Regions from separate parts of the Massilia sp. TWP1-3-3 genome, predicted to be linked through region 2. Evidence: riboswitches for the same ligand, from Rfam matches in the RefSeq annotation. Region 2 holds a riboswitch; the other holds the start of a gene.
What was found. Region 2 has a riboswitch for thiamine pyrophosphate ahead of ACP7D4_RS17065 (TonB-dependent siderophore receptor). Riboswitches for the same ligand answer to the same signal wherever they lie in the genome.
Positions count from the first base shown of each region.

Region 1: it holds a riboswitch for thiamine pyrophosphate, as region 2 does, so the genes downstream of both, thiC (phosphomethylpyrimidine synthase ThiC) here and ACP7D4_RS17065 (TonB-dependent siderophore receptor) in region 2, are expected to answer to the same signal.

Region 1 covers NZ_JAFCWX010000014.1:33,207-41,057, forward strand. Annotated here, with positions in the region: gene ACP7D4_RS15485 (ANTAR domain-containing response regulator) at 253-891, opposite strand; gene thiE (thiamine phosphate synthase) at 940-1,572, opposite strand; gene thiD (bifunctional hydroxymethylpyrimidine kinase/phosphomethylpyrimidine kinase) at 1,578-2,378, opposite strand; gene ACP7D4_RS15500 (thiazole synthase) at 2,375-3,160, opposite strand; gene thiS (sulfur carrier protein ThiS) at 3,178-3,381, opposite strand; gene thiC (phosphomethylpyrimidine synthase ThiC) at 3,384-5,297, opposite strand; TPP riboswitch at 5,365-5,473, opposite strand; gene ACP7D4_RS15515 (valine--tRNA ligase) at 5,757-7,851, shown strand, end outside.
Region 2 covers NZ_JAFCWX010000017.1:34,704-42,554, reverse strand. Annotated here, with positions in the region: gene ACP7D4_RS17095 (hypothetical protein) at 8-343, opposite strand; gene ACP7D4_RS17090 (thioredoxin family protein) at 450-767, opposite strand; gene ACP7D4_RS17085 (SRPBCC family protein) at 965-1,378, shown strand; gene ACP7D4_RS17080 (iron-containing alcohol dehydrogenase) at 1,563-2,720, shown strand; gene ACP7D4_RS17075 (hypothetical protein) at 2,724-2,948, opposite strand; gene ACP7D4_RS17070 (LysR family transcriptional regulator) at 2,973-3,923, shown strand; TPP riboswitch at 3,986-4,084, shown strand; gene ACP7D4_RS17065 (TonB-dependent siderophore receptor) at 4,175-6,283, shown strand; gene ACP7D4_RS17060 (AAA family ATPase) at 6,280-6,798, opposite strand; gene pnuC (nicotinamide riboside transporter PnuC) at 6,795-7,397, opposite strand; gene ACP7D4_RS17050 (S46 family peptidase) at 7,671-7,851, opposite strand, start outside.

The sequences.
Region 1 (7,851 bases), on a different contig from region 2:
CGCATCAGGTTCGGGAACTGAAGCGGCGGAGCTGGGCCGACAGGAAGATACTTGGCGCCGCGTGTACAAGGCGGCTGGGTTGGGTCGCGCGGCGTGCGCGTTTTTGGGGCGAACACCGTGGGGACAACGAGCGGCAAACAAATTAGACGCCAATGAACAGATCATAGCGCAAGCCTGCCTTGCACTGATGCAACTTATCGATAGAATTTGTCTATTCTGCGCATAGTAGAAATTCCATCAATATTCCAGCGCTCAGGATGACTTTGCTTTCAGCCGCTCGGCAAAGGCGCTGTGCAGGCTGTTGAGCGTCTCCTCGGCCGCCAGCAACTGGTCGGCCACTTCATTAATCTTGCGCCGGCTCGAACGGGCATGGTCGCGCAGCACCTCGAAGGCGGTGTTGCGGTCGGTCTGAAACTTGCCCATCAACAGGCCCACCGCCACGCTGGTTTCGCGCCCGGCGACCAGCGCCGCATTCAGGTTCACTTCGGTGCGGCGCAGCTGGCGGATATCGTCGGCGCGCGCCAGGCCTGCTTCGAAAGCGGGCATCAGGCGCGCCGCGTCAACCGGCTTGACCAGGTAGCCGACCGCGCCGTGCGCCGCCGCCTGGCGCGCCGACTCGCTGTCGTCCACGGCCGAGAGAAACATGAACGGCACGCTGGTGTCTGCCTTCAGCCTTGCCGCCAGCTCCAGGCCGCTCATGCCGGGCATGGTGATGTCGAGCAAGGCCAGGTCGGGCTCGCCCGTGGCGATGACGGCCAGTGCTTCCTCGGCGCACGAGGCGGTGACGGTGTCGTAGCCGGCGTAGCCGATGACTTCGGTCAGGAAAGTGAGCAGGAGCGGATCGTCATCGACGACGAGGATGCGGCGTTTGACGGCGGGAGCGGCGCTCATGGGCAAGATTTCCTCGATTACATCGTGTTGGTGAGCCAGAAGTTTGCCCTATATTGTTGCCCTGTGTCCAGCGCGCGCGAACAGTGCGTCGAAAGCGCGCACGGCCGCCCCCGGATCGTCGGCCATGTAGACACTGGTAATGGCCGCGACCAGGGCCGCGCCGCGCTCGACCAGCGGGGCGGCGTTGGCGCTCGTCATGCCGCCGATGACCACCACCGGCACGGCCAGTGTGGCGCGCGCGTGCAGCACGATGTCGGGCTCGGTGCTGACGCTGTACTGCTTGACGGTGGACGGGTAAAAGCCGCCGAAGGCGGCGTAGCTGGCGCCGGCCCGTTCGGCTTCGCGCGCCAGCGCCAGGTCGCCGTAGCAGGAAGCGCCGACGATTTTTTCCGGCCCCAGCGCGGCGCGGGCCTCGGCCACCGACACATCGGTGCCGCCCACGTGCACGCCATCGGCGTCGAGCGTCAGGCACAGCGCCACATGGTCGTTGATGACCAGCGGGCGGCGGTAGCGGCGGCACAGCGCCAGCAAGGCGGCGCCCTGCTGGCGCAGCAGTTCGGCGCCGGCGTGCTTGTGGCGGTACTGGACCAGGGCGGCGCCGGCGGCCAGCGCGCGTTCGGTACAGGCCAGCAGTTTTGCGGTGTCGTCCCAGTTGGGGGTGACCAGGTACAGGCCTTGCATAGTATTTACCATCGATCGATTCCGGGTTCAGGGTCCAAGCTTGGGGTCCAGGATTGGATGCGGCGCGGGATGCGCTGGCCGGGGCCGATGCTGTAGGCCCCGGCCAGCGTGGCGTGCACAAAGGCCTGGGCGGCGCCGAGCGCGGCGCCGATGTCGTCGCCCAGCGCCAGCCGGGCCGCGATGGCGGCGGCCAGCGTGCAGCCGCTGCCGTGAAACTGGCCGGGCAGGCGCGGCCAGCGCCAGAGTCGATCGTGGTGACCGTGGCCCGCGCCCAGATAGCGGTTGATCACGAACGGGCCGTCGCCGTGGCCGCCGGTGACCAGCACGTGCGGGCACGGCGAACAGTCAAGCGCCGCGGCCTCGGCCAGATTGGGCACGACCAGCGTGGCCAGCGCCAGCAGCGGCGCCAGCGCGGCGCGCGCGTCGCCCACGGCGAGCGCGTCGCCATGGCCGCTGGCCAGCACCGGGTCGAGCACCACGGGCAGGCGCGGGTTCTTTTCACGCAGGCGGGCGATGATGCGGGCGATGACTTCAGCGTTGGCGCCGCTGCCCGGGATGCCGATCTTGACGGCGTCGATGCGCAGCGCGCCGGTCAACGCGTCGGCCTGGCGCACCAGCATGGCGCTGTCGACCGGCTCGACGCCATACACACGGTTCTGGTCCTGCACCGTGAGCGCCGTGATGATGGGCAGCGCGTGCACGCCGTGCGCGGCGATGGCGGCCAGGTCGGCCGCCATGCCGGCCCCGCCCGAAGGATCGAGGCCGGAAAAGACCAGCACCGAAACGCAGGTGCCCCCGCTCGTCACGTCATGCGCCCGGCCACGGGCGACGAGGGCGAAGCGGCAAAGCGGCGCGGCATGCGCCCGGCTAGAAACGCTTCACGCCCGCCCTGCACCGCCAGGCGCATGGCGCCGGCCATGCGCACCGGGTCGTGCGCGAGCGCGATGGCGCTATTCATCAGCACCCCGTCGCACCCCAGTTCCATGGCGATGGCCGCGTCGGACGCGGTGCCCACGCCGGCGTCGACCAGCACCGGGACCTTGGCCTGCTCGATAATCAGCGACAAATTCCACGGATTGAGGATGCCCATGCCCGAACCGATCAGGGACGCGAGCGGCATGATCGCCACGCAGCCGATGCCTTCCAGGATGCGCGCCTGGATCGGGTCGTCGCTGCAGTAGACCATGACGTCAAAGCCGTCGCGCACCAGCGTTTCGGCCGCCAGCAGCGTTTCTGGCATGTGCGGAAACAGCGTTTTTTCGTCGCCCAGCACTTCCAGCTTGACCAGTTTGCGCCCGCCGAGCAGTTCGCGCGCCATTTGCAGCGTATAGACCGCATCCTTGGCGTTGTAGCAGCCGGCGGTGTTGGGCAGGATGGTGTACTGGTCGGGCGGCAGCACGTCGAGCAGGCTGGGCGCGTTCACGTCCTGGCCGATGTTCATGCGCCGGATCGCCACCGTCACGATCTCGGCGCCGGCCGCGTCGGTGGCCGCGCGCGTTTGCGCCAGGTCGCGGTATTTGCCGCTGCCCACCAGCAGGCGCGATCGGTAAGCATTGCCGGCGATGGTCAGCATGTCGTCTTGTTTCATGATTGTCTCCATGGGTTTCAGCCGCCGCCAATGGCGCGCACGATGTCAATTTTGTCTTGCGCGAGCAGCACCCGCATTTTCCACAGCTGGCGCGGCACCACGTTGCGGTTGACCGCCAGCGCCACGGCCTGGTTGGGCACGGCGAGGTGCTCGATCAGTTCCTGCAGCGTCATCCAGGTGGCCACGGTTTTGGGTTCGCCGTTTACTTCGATATCGATCATGGTTACGCCTTGCGGTACAGTTGCGCGCCGTTTTTCACGAACTCGATGGCTTTGACTGCCATGCCCTGCTTGAGCGCGTCGACCTCGCTCACGCCAAAGGCGGCGGCGTATTCGCGCACTTCCTGGGTGATCTTCATCGAGCAGAAATGCGGGCCGCACATCGAGCAAAAGTGCGCCACCTTGGCCGAATCCTTGGGCAGCGTCTCGTCGTGAAATTCGCGCGCCTTGTCCGGGTCCAGGCCCAGGTTGAACTGGTCGTCCCAGCGAAATTCAAAGCGCGCCTTGGACAGCGCGTTGTCGCGGATTTGCGCGCCCGGATGGCCCTTGGCCAGGTCGGCCGCATGGGCCGCGATCTTGTAGGTGATGATGCCGTCCTTGACGTCCTGCTTGTTGGGCAGGCCCAGATGCTCCTTGGGCGTCACGTAGCACAGCATGGCGGTACCGTACCAGCCGATTTGCGCCGCGCCGATGCCCGAGGTGATGTGGTCGTACCCGGGCGCGATATCGGTTGTCAGGGGGCCGAGCGTGTAGAACGGCGCCTCGCCGCACTGCTCGAGCTGCAGGTCCATGTTTTCTTTAATGAGCTGCATCGGCACGTGGCCGGGGCCTTCGATCATGACCTGCACTTCGTGCTTCCAGGCGACCTGGGTCAGTTCGCCCAGGGTTTTCAGTTCGGCCAGCTGGGCTTCATCGTTGGCGTCGTAGATGGAACCGGGGCGCAGCCCGTCGCCCAAGCTGAAGGCGACGTCGTAGGCCTTCATGATTTCGCAGATATCCTCGAAGTGGGTGTACAAAAAGGATTCCTTATGGTGCGCCAGGCACCACTTGGCCATGATCGAGCCGCCGCGCGAGACGATGCCGGTCAGGCGCTTGGCCGTCATCGGCACGAAGCGCAGCAGCACGCCGGCGTGGATGGTGAAGTAATCGACGCCCTGCTCGGCCTGTTCGATCAGGGTGTCGCGGAAAATCTCCCAGGTCAGGTCTTCGGCCTTGCCGTTGACCTTTTCCAGCGCCTGGTAAATGGGCACCGTGCCGATCGGGACCGGGCTGTTGCGGATGATCCATTCGCGCGTTTCGTGGATGTGCTTGCCGGTGGACAGGTCCATCACATTGTCGGCGCCCCAGCGGATGGCCCAGGTCATTTTTTCCACTTCCTCGCCGATCGACGACGTCACCGCCGAATTGCCGATATTGGCATTGATCTTGACCAGGAAATTGCGCCCGATGATCATCGGCTCGCTTTCCGGGTGGTTGATGTTGGCCGGGATGATGGCGCGGCCGCGCGCGATTTCCTCGCGCACGAATTCGGGCGTGATCAGATCTGGAATGCTGGCGCCGAACGACTGGCCCGGGTGCTGGCGGCCCATCAGCGCGGCGGTGCGCTTGCCCATCGGGCCGGACGCTTCGAGTTCGATCAGGTACTCCTGGCGCCGCAGGTTTTCGCGGATCGCGACGAACTCCATTTCGGGCGTGACGATGCCGCGCCGCGCATAGTGCATCTGGGTGACGTTGGCGCCGGCCTTGGCGCGGCGCGGCGTGCGGTGCAGGTGAAAGCGCAGCTTGGCCAGCTCGGCGTCTTGCAGGCGGGCGCGCCCGTAGGCCGAGCTGGGGCCGTCGAGCTGAACGGTGTCGCCGCGCTCGACGATCCAAGGCAGGCGCGGCGCGGCCAGGCCCGAGCGGATATCGATCGCCGCGCGCGGGTCCGAGTAGGGGCCGGAGGTGTCGTACAGGTAGACGGGCGGATTGGGCTCGGCGCCGAACGAGGCGGCCGTATCGGCCTGGCTGACGGCGCGCATCGGCACGCGGATATCGGGCCGGCTGCCTTCGACATAGATCTTGCGGGAATTGGGCAGCGGCGTGATGGCGGCCTGGTCCACCACGGCGGTGGCGGAATCGAACTTCAGTGGGGCATTCATGTGGCTCCTTTTGCTTGCAGGAGCCAGCAAAAGAAGACAGGAGCGGCACGCGTCCCTGGAAGGCAAGCGTGCCGCTCACAAGCTTCCCTTCGCTGGCATTATCCAGATCAGGTTCAGAGGGTGTTTCTCACCCGCGCATCGCAACATTGCGACTTGCAGGACCCCTAGCGTGTGTGCCACCTTGCGGCAGCGGAATGCATTATAACCGCATGCATCCATGGCAATATAGAAATTCCCACATCCCTGCCTTTCCCCAGGGAAGCTCGTTGCCTGTACACCAGGGTCAGACCACTTTTGCAAAACGGCAAAAGTGGTCTGACCCTGGTGTACTGGCAACAGAGGAAACAGGGTGGAGGCAAGCGTACGGGCCGCTTTGGGGGACTTTTTTTTGCGCTGCAGCGTTGCCCGATGGCAGTCCTACTATAATGGTTCCTTTCGCAAAAATTACACGATAAAACCATGGAATTAGCCAAGTCTTTCGAGCCAGCCGACATTGAACAGTTCTGGCGCACCGAGTGGGAACAGCGCGGTTACTTTGCCGCCACCCAAGATGCTGCCAAGCCATCCTTCTCGATCCAGTTGCCGCCGCCGAACGTCACCGGCACCTTGCACATGGGCCACGCCTTCAACCAGACCATCATGGATGGCCTGACCCGCTACTACCGTATGCGCGGCTTTAATACCGCGTGGATTCCGGGCACCGACCATGCGGGCATCGCCACCCAGATCGTCGTCGAACGCCAGCTCGATGCGCAGAAAATCTCCCGCCATGACCTCGGCCGCGAGAAATTCGTCGAGAAAGTGTGGGAGTGGAAGGAGAAATCGGGCAACATCATTACCGGCCAGATGCGCCGCATGGGCACCTCCCCCGACTGGGCGCGCGAATATTTTACGATGGATGAGCCACGCTCGAAGGTTGTCACCGATGTCTTCGTGCGCCTGTTCGAACAAGGCTTGATTTACCGCGGCAAGCGCCTGGTCAATTGGGACCCGAAACTGGGCACCGCCGTGTCGGACCTGGAAGTGGTGTCGGAAGAAGAAGACGGCTTCATGTGGTACATCCGCTACCCGCTGGCCGACGGCAGCGGCGCCATCACGGTGGCCACCACGCGCCCTGAAACCATGCTCGGCGACGTTGCCGTGGCGGTCGACCCGACCGACGAGCGCTACAGCGCGATGGTCGGCAAGATGCTCAAGTTGCCGTTATCGGACCGCGAAATCCCCCTGATCGCCGACGAATACGCCGACAAGGCATTCGGCACCGGCTGCGTCAAGATTACCCCGGCCCATGATTTCAACGATTACCAGGTCGGCCAGCGCAACAAGCTGCCGATGATCGAAGTGCTCACGCTCGACGCCAGGATCAGCGATGCCGCTCCCGCCGCCTATCGCGGCATGGACCGCTTCGCCGCGCGCAAGCAAATCGTGGCCGACCTCGACGCCCAGGGTTTCCTGGTCGAGGTCAAGCCGCACAAGCTGATGGTGCCGCGGGGCGACCGCACTGGCGTGGTCATCGAACCGATGCTGACCGACCAGTGGTTCGTGGCAATGAGCAAACCTGCGCCGGAAGGCACTTTCTTTCCGGGCAAGTCGATTGCCGAAGTGGCGCTGGAAAAAGTGGCGAATGGTGAAGTCAAGTTTATTCCGGAAAACTGGAGCACGACCTACAACCAGTGGCTCAACAACATCCAGGACTGGTGCATCTCGCGCCAACTGTGGTGGGGCCACCAGATCCCGGCTTGGTACGACGACGCCGGCAATATTTTCGTGGCCAAGACCGAGGCCGAAGCCACCGCCAAGGCGCTCGCCGCCGGCGTGACGGCGCCGCTGCGGCGCGACGACGACGTGCTCGACACCTGGTTCTCGTCCGCGCTGGTGCCGTTCTCGACCATGGGCTGGCCAGAGGAAACGCCGGACATGAAGATGTTCCTGCCCTCTTCCGTGCTGGTGACGGGCTTTGACATCATCTTTTTCTGGGTCGCGCGCATGGTCATGATGACCGCCCACTTCACCGGCAAGGTGCCGTTTGAAACCGTGTATGTGCACGGCTTGGTGCGCGACGCGAGCGGCCAGAAAATGTCCAAGTCGAAAGGCAACACGCTGGACCCGATCGATTTGATCGACGGCATCGATCTTGAGTCGCTGGTGGCCAAGCGCACCACCGGCCTGATGAACCCGCGCGACGCGGAAAAAATCGCCAAGGCTACGCGCAAGGAATTCCCGGCGGGCATCGCGCCGTATGGCACCGACGCCGTGCGCTTCACGATGGCCAGCTACGCTTCGCTTGGCCGCAACATCAACTTCGACCTGGGCCGCTGCGAAGGCAACCGCAACTTTTGCAATAAGATGTGGAATGCGACCAAGTTCGTGCTGATGAATACCGAAGGCCACGATTGCACGCCGAACGACGCGGCCTTGTCGCTGGCCGACCGCTGGATCCTGTCGATGCTGCAGCGGGTTGAACTGGAGGTGGCGAAAGGCTTCGCGGATTACCGCTTCGACAATATCGCCGCGGCCATCTACAAGTTTGTCTGGACCGAGTATTGCGACTGGT
Region 2 (7,851 bases):
TCAAGTCTCAGGCACCGCCAGCCTGAACAAGGCGGTCCAGGTATTCCCGGACCGCCTCGACGCTTGTAAATTCTCCAATCACCTGCTGTACGCCCTCGAGCGCCTCGCGCAGCGTTGCGTGATCGCTGTCGCTTGCCGGTACCAGGTGGTACACGCCGTTCTTGGTTGTAAACAAGCCGCGCTTGTTCGGAATGTCAAATTGCGCACCCAGCGCGTGCCCGTGTTCGTCCCAGAACAGCCACATGGTCGCCTCCACGGCGCTACCTTCGCAATAGGAGGCGGCGGTCAGCGCATCGGGGAAAACGTGTAGCGAACGGTCGTCAGTATCGGCGGCAAAAATCAATCTGGATTCCTCTTTCGAGTGTCGTCTCGCTGCGCGTGACGGAACTTTTCACGCGACAATATAATTAGTCCCTCCGGACAATACTTGGCACTGCCAGGCGCTTGCCTCAGTCGCCTGCAGCCAGTGCCTCGCGCACCTGGTCGGCATCGGCAGGGCGCACGATGCGCGCCAGCTCCTTGCCCTTGCGCAGCACCAGCAGCGTGGGCCACAGCTTGACGCGAAACGCACGGCCAAGCGCCCTGCCGCTGCCATCTTCGACCTTGATGTGCCGGACTGCGGGATAGGCGGCCAGCGCCGATGCGATCAAAGGGGCTGCATTGCGGCAATGGCCGCACCAGTCGGCGCCAAATTCAAGCGCAATCACGCCATCAAGGGCATCGACGGCCCGGCGTTCCGGCTGGGCAATGGTGTAAGGCTGGGACATGGAAGCTCCTGCACGTTCAGATGCACAAGCCTACCGCAGATTGGCTGATCGCTAACGCACGCATCGCAATCGCGCGCGCGATCGACGCTTGCCGGGGTGCTTCAGATTGAAGGGAAAACGCCACCGTGCTAATCTGGCATCAAAAGGCAGCCGCTGTTTGCCTTGGCGGCCCACATCCACGACAACCAGGAATCACTATGTTCAAGAAAATTGCCATTGTCCTCCTCGTCGTCATTGCCTTGATCCTAGGCCTGGCGTTCACCAAGCCCGACACTTTTGCGGTGCAGCGGGTGGCCACGATCACGGCGCCGCCCGAGAAAATCCTGCCTTTGATCAGCGACTTTCACAACTGGCCGGCCTGGTCGCCCTGGGAAAAACGCGATCCGGCCATGCAGCGCACCTTCAGCGGCGCACCCAACGGCAAGGGCGCGGTGTATCACTGGACCGGCGATGCTGACGTTGGCCGCGGTCGCATGGAGATCACGGACTATGCGGCGCCGGCCAGCGTCACCATCAAGCTCGAGTTCATCGAACCGGTCGCCATGGCCAGCATGACGCAGTTCGTCCTCACGCCGCAGGGCGAGCAGACCACCATCACCTGGAACATGTAAGGTCCGATGCCCATCATGAGCAAGATCATGAGCGTGTTTTACAGCATGGACGCCATGCTCGGCCCCGACTTTGAAAAAGCCCTGGCGCAGCTCAAGGCGGCGGCCGAGAAGTAGGCATGGCCGGCACCGAAAGCGGCATTGAGCGATAATCCCTGTTCTTGTTTTCGCCACCAGAGGAATAACCGTGCTCAATTTCGATTTCTACAATCCGACCCAGATCCTGTTTGGCAAAGGCCAGATCGCCGCACTGGCCAAGCAGGTACCACCGGGCGCGCGCGTGCTGCTCGTCTACGGCGGCGGCAGCATCAAGCAAAACGGCGTGTACGACGAAGTGATGCAGGCGCTCGCCGGCCACCACGTCAGCGAGTTTGCGGGCGTGGAGCCCAACCCCAGCTACGAAACGCTGATGGGCGCGATCGACCAGGTCAAGGCCGAGAAGATCGACTTCCTGCTGGCCGTGGGCGGCGGCTCCGTCATCGACGGCACCAAGTTCATCGCCGCCGGCGCGCTGCTGGCCGAGGACCCGTGGACCATCCTTGAAAAGCACGGCGCCAACGTCACCGCCGCCATGCCCTTCGGCGCCATCCTGACGCTGCCGGCTACGGGTTCCGAGATGAACGCGGCCAGCGTCGTCACGCGCAAGTCGACGCAGGAAAAATTCGCCTTCATGAACCGCAACGTGTTCCCGAAGTTCGCCATCCTCGACCCATCCAAGACGTTTTCGCTGCCCGTGCGCCAGGTCGGCAACGGCGTGGTCGACGCCTTTGCCCACGTCATGGAGCAGTACATGACCTACCCGGTCGGCGCCAAGGTGCAGGACCGGTTTGCCGAAGGACTGCTGCTCACGCTGATCGAAGAAGGACCGCAGGCACTGGCCCATCCCGACGACTATGACGTGCGCGCCAACGTGATGTGGTGCGCGACGCTGGCCTTGAATGGCCTGATCGGTGCCGGCGTGCCGCAGGACTGGTCGACCCACATGATCGGCCATGAACTCACGGCGCTGTATCACCTCGATCATGCGCAGACGCTGGCCGTCATCCTGCCGAGCATGCTGCGCACCCGCAAGGACGCCAAGCGCGCCAAGCTGCTGCAGTTCGCCGAGCGCGTATGGGACCTCAAGGGCGGCGACGAAGACACCCGCATCGAGGCGGCGATCGTCAAGATGGAGGCGTTCTTCAACCAGATGGGCGTCAAGACGCGCTTGAGCGACTATCAGCTGGGCGCAAAGGAGATCGATGCGGTGCTGGGGGTGCTGGAAAAGCACCGCATGGTCAAGCTGGGCGAGCATCGCGACGTGACGCTCGCGGTCAGCCGCAAGGTGCTGGAAATGAGTCTCTAGCAATCAAGCCACGACCAGCAATGCGCCAATGAGCGCCAGCACTGCAAGGGTGACGCCGAAGGCGTAGCGAAAAAGCAGGCTGATGCGCTTTTCATCATTGGCCTGCTCGTTCGAAGCGGGGGAACAAATTGCGGTAAGGGTTGTCATGCATATCTCCTGGTTGATGACGTTGTCGAAGAATTCAGCATAGATAACATCAGCAGGCAATACAATACGGTGAAATTGCACATCACTGTGTCTTCCGGAGAAACAATGGAATCCCTGTCCGACAATCTGGCTGATCTGTTCGTCTTCGTCAAAGTCGTGGAACTGAAAAGCTTCTCGGAAGCGGCGCGCGCGAGCGGCTCCACCAAGTCGACCGTGAGCAAGCAGGTGCGCCGGCTGGAAAATACGCTGGGCGCCAAACTGCTCAACCGCACCACGCGCCGCTTGGCGCTTACCGAAGTGGGCCAATTGGCGTACCAGCATGGCTTGCGCATTGTTGAAGAAACGGCCGCCCTGCGCGGCTCGGTCGAAGGCATGCAGGCCACGCCGCGCGGGCACTTGCGGGTCACGACCTCGGTCGCCTTCGGCAATTTGCACCTGAGCCGGCTGATCGGGCAGTTCCTGAACCTGTATCCGGATATCAGTGTCGCGCTCACGCTCAGCGACCGCTATGTCGATATCGTTGAAGAGGGCTTCGACGTCGCTATCCGGCTTACCAGCACGCCGATTGACAGTTTTGTCGCGCGGTGCCTGGCGCCAATTGCCTATGTGGTGTGCGCTTCGCCAGCGTACCTGGCCAGCCATGCGTCCGTTGCCACCCTTGCGGATCTGGCCTCGCACAACTGCATGGTCAATGGCCTGGCGCGCGACGCCATCTGGCGTTTCGCGCGCGATGGCCAGGTCAGCGACGTGAAGGTCACGGGACGGTTTGCCGTCAACAGCAGCGAATCGCTGCGCCGGGCGGTGCTTGACGGTATCGGCATCGGCTTGCTGCCGACCTTCGCCATCGCCGACGACCTGCGCGCCGGCCATCTCAACGTCCTTCTGCCCGAGTACAGCATCGAAGGCACGTTCGGAAACAGCATTCATGCGATTTTTTTGCCGAGCAAATTTGTCGCGCCCAAGATGCGTGTCTTCGTCGACTTCCTGCTTACCCGCTTCAAGGACGAAGAGCACTGGAGCCGCACACCGGCCGATGAGCCGGGACAGCCGTGGTAAGGACCGTTCTGCACAGGCATGCCATGCATCGACAGCTGGCAAACACGGCATGTGATAAAATCACGATTCGCTAGGGGTCCTGGAACGCACGTTCCGGGTGAGAGATACCCTCCGTACCTGATCTGGATAATGCCAGCGAAGGAAAGCGCAAGGTTGCAAGTCGTCCCTCCTTTGTCCTTCCCCCACGCGCGTCATTCCAGCTCTTTTTTTAAGCACGGCACCGGCACGCCCGGTGCGTAACAAGAGCCATTATGTCATCGCCAAACTTGAAGCAAACCCTCCTCGCCCTGGCCATCTGCCAGGCGTTCACCTTGCCGGCGCACGCGCAAGACAGCACCCAGGCCATGGCCGAAGTGGTCGTCACCGGCAGCAAATTTGTCGCCACCGACCGCGCCAGCGTGGCCGGCTTTTCCGAAACGTCGCTGATGCAAACGCCGGCCTCGGTGGTCTCGATTGGCCGCGAGCAGATGCAGGAACTGGGCATTCGCAATGCCACCGACGCCATGCGCTTCGACGCGAGCGTGAGCGATTCGTATAATGCAGTGGGCTACGCCGAGATGTTCTCGATCCGCGGCTTCAAGCTCGATAACGCCTCGAGCTACCGCAAGGATGGCCTGGTCATCTCGGGCGACGCCCAGATCCCGCTTGAAAACAAGGAACGCATCGAAGTCCTCAAAGGCATCGCCGGCTTGCAGGCCGGCGTAACCGGCCCTGGCGGCATCGTCAACTACGCCGTCAAGCGCCCCACCAACACCGCCCTGCGCTCGGCCACGATGGAATTGCGCGAGCGCGGCACCGCTTACGGCAGCGTGGACCTGGGCGGGCGCTTTGCGGACAAGCGCTTCGGCTACCGCTTCAACGCGGCCGCCGAAAACCTGAAGTCTTACGTCAAGGGCGCCGACGGCCAGCGCCAGTTTATCTCGGCCGCGTTCGACTGGCAGATTTCGCCGCAGGCGCTGGTGCAGCTCGACATGGACTACCAGCACAAGTCGCAGCTCACGGCACCTGGCTACCAGCTCATTCGCGGCACCGAACTGCCGTCGCACGTTTCGCCATCGATGCTGCTCAATGACCAGCCGTGGGCCAAGCCGGTCGACACCCGCACCAGCAACGTCGGCCTGCGTTTCGAATACAAGTTCAGCGACGCCTGGCGCGCCACGCTGGCCGCCAACCGCCACAGCTTCAAGCGCGACGACTACACCGCCTTCCCCTACGGCTGCAGCGAAGAAGGCAAAGGCTTCTATCCGGGCTACTGCTCCAATGGCGACTACGACGTCTACGATTACCAGAGCGCGGACGAGCGCAAAAATCCGTTCGCCAGCCAGGCGCTGTTGCAAGGCAAATTCGCCAGCGGCAGCGTGCAGCACGAACTCACGCTCGGCTACGCCGACATGGAGCGCAGCGACTATTACGGCGACTATGTCTACGACTACGCTGGTGCGAGCAACATCTACAAGAACGTGATCGTGCCGCCGGCGCCGGGCAACCCAGGCACCGGGCCGGTCACGGAGCGCAACCACGACGTGGAGCGCTCGCTGATCGTCCAGGATGTGCTCACGCTCACGCCCCAGCTCAAGGTGCATGCGGGCCTGCGCCACGTGGCGGTCAAGCGCAACGCCAACGTCGACACCAGTTTTAACCTGCCGAACCTGTCGCTGGTCTACAACCCGAATCGGGACTGGATGGTCTACGGCACCGTCGCGCACGGCATGGAGCATGGCGGTGAAGCGGAGTTCGGCACCAAGAACTACCCCGACGTACTGGCGCCGAGCCGCTCGCGGCAAATTGAAATCGGCGCCAAGGGCGTGGTCAGCAGCATGCTGACCCTTTCCGGCGCGCTGTTCCAGATCAAGCGCGGCAACGAATTCACCAGCACCGACAATTACTTCGTACGGGGCGGTACGCAGACCCACCGCGGGCTCGAACTGGGCGCCCAGGGCAACGCCACCAGCGCGCTGAAATACAGCCTGTCGCTCACCGCGCTCAACATGCTGATCGACGGCACCGGCAACGCGGCCTTCGACGGCAAGCGCACCGCCAACGTGGCGGCCTTCAAGTCGGCAGCCGTGCTGGAATATGCGGTGCCGTCGGTGGCCGGACTGAAGGTCAATGGCGTGTGGACCTATTCGGGCAAAAAAGCCTTTGACGCGGCGAACACGGTGTTTGTGCCCGGCTACCATGTACTGGGCCTGGGGACGGCGTATGCCACGCGCATCGGCGGCGTGGCCACGGTGATTCGCCTGAACGTGGACAACGTGACCGACAAGTTCTACTGGCGCGACGCCACCCCGGAACTGGGCGGCTACCTGTTCCCGGGCGCGCCGCGCACGGCAAGACTGTCGGCGCAGTTCGACTTTTAAGCGGGATTGATCAGGCGGCCGGCCTGGAGCACCCTCTGGTGCAGGCTGCCGCTCACCAGCAGGTACGGTATGGCGCGCTGCTGGAGATTCTCGATTAGCAGGGCATGCACGCACTGGCGCACTTGCTCCGATTCGCGCTGCAGGCCGTCGGCCTGCCACGGGCTGTCAAGTGCCGTCACCAGCGTGAATGCATAGTCGTGGCGGCGCTCGAGCAGCGCCAGCTGCGCATCCACCCTCCCCCAATACCAGCGGCTGTACACGCCCGTCATCAAGGGCGTCGTGTCGCAAAACAGAAAGCGCGACGCTTTCGCGCAGGCGGCGTCTTCGCGTTCCATCTGCGTGCGCGCGATGCCATACTGGTCGCTTTCGTCAGGCACGCGCGCGTGGATGTCGACAAACTCGCGCAGGTATTCGGGCACCCACAGCGTGTTGTACTGAAAGGCCAGAGCATGGGCCAGAGTCGATTTTCCGGACGATTCCGCGCCCAAAATGGCGACCCGTTTTACATCACTCATACCGGCTCGCGCGCGGCGTCGCGCTGCCAGGCGACCAGGCCTATGCCGGCCAGCACCACGAACAGGGCGTACAGAACGGCGGTCAGCGCCAGGCCCTTGTAGACGTACAGGCCGACGTACAAAATATCGACGATGATCCAGACGGTCCAGTTCTCCACTTTTTTACGCGAGAGCAGGACCTGGCCAACCAGACTGCCGGCGGTAAGAAAGCCGTCGATGTGGGGGACGTCGGTGTCGGTGTAACGCGCGAGGAAGACGGACAGGATGGCAAAGCCGATTGCCCAGCCGATGGCGCAGTAAACCAGGCTTTTGGGCGTGCAGCTTGTTACGGCCAGCGGCGCGCGCGCGGCGCCGCCATGCAGCCATTGGTACCAGCCCCATACCGATACAACGATGAACACGCCCTGCAGGCCCATGTCGCCGTACAGCCTTGCGTCGTAGAAGACGACGGCGTAGGTGGCCGAGGAGACGATGGCGAACAGCCAGGCCCAATGCAGCTGACGGATGTTCAGGACCACGGTCATGACCGACAGGACAAAGGAGATCAGTTCGAGGGGCGTGGTGGTAAAAAGGCCAAGCAGGTCGATGGGGGTATTCATTCGGGAAGGAGCGCAGGGATGGAGCGCTATTGTACTGAATGGTGAAAGCTGGCACTGAACTAATTGTTGCAGGTCGGACGAGCGCACGTGCCTTCCAACACGGGCCGCGGGCGGCTCTGAATGGTGAAGCTGGTACTGAACTAATTGTTACACGATGGCTTGTCGTAGGTCGGATAAGCGCAAGCGCAATCCGACACGGGCCGTCGGCGGCTCATGTCGGATTGCGCTTGCGCTTATCCGACCTACGTTGTGCAGCATCCTCGCGACGTGAAATTACTTTTTCGGATACTTGATCGTCATTTCCTTGAGCAGGTTGTCGGCGTGATCGATCTCCTTCATCACCCACAGCATGTACCGGATATCGACATGAATGGCGCGCGTGATGCCGCTGTCGAAGTACCAGTCCTTGGTGATCGACTCATAGGTCGAATCGAAGTTCAGGCCAACCAGCTCG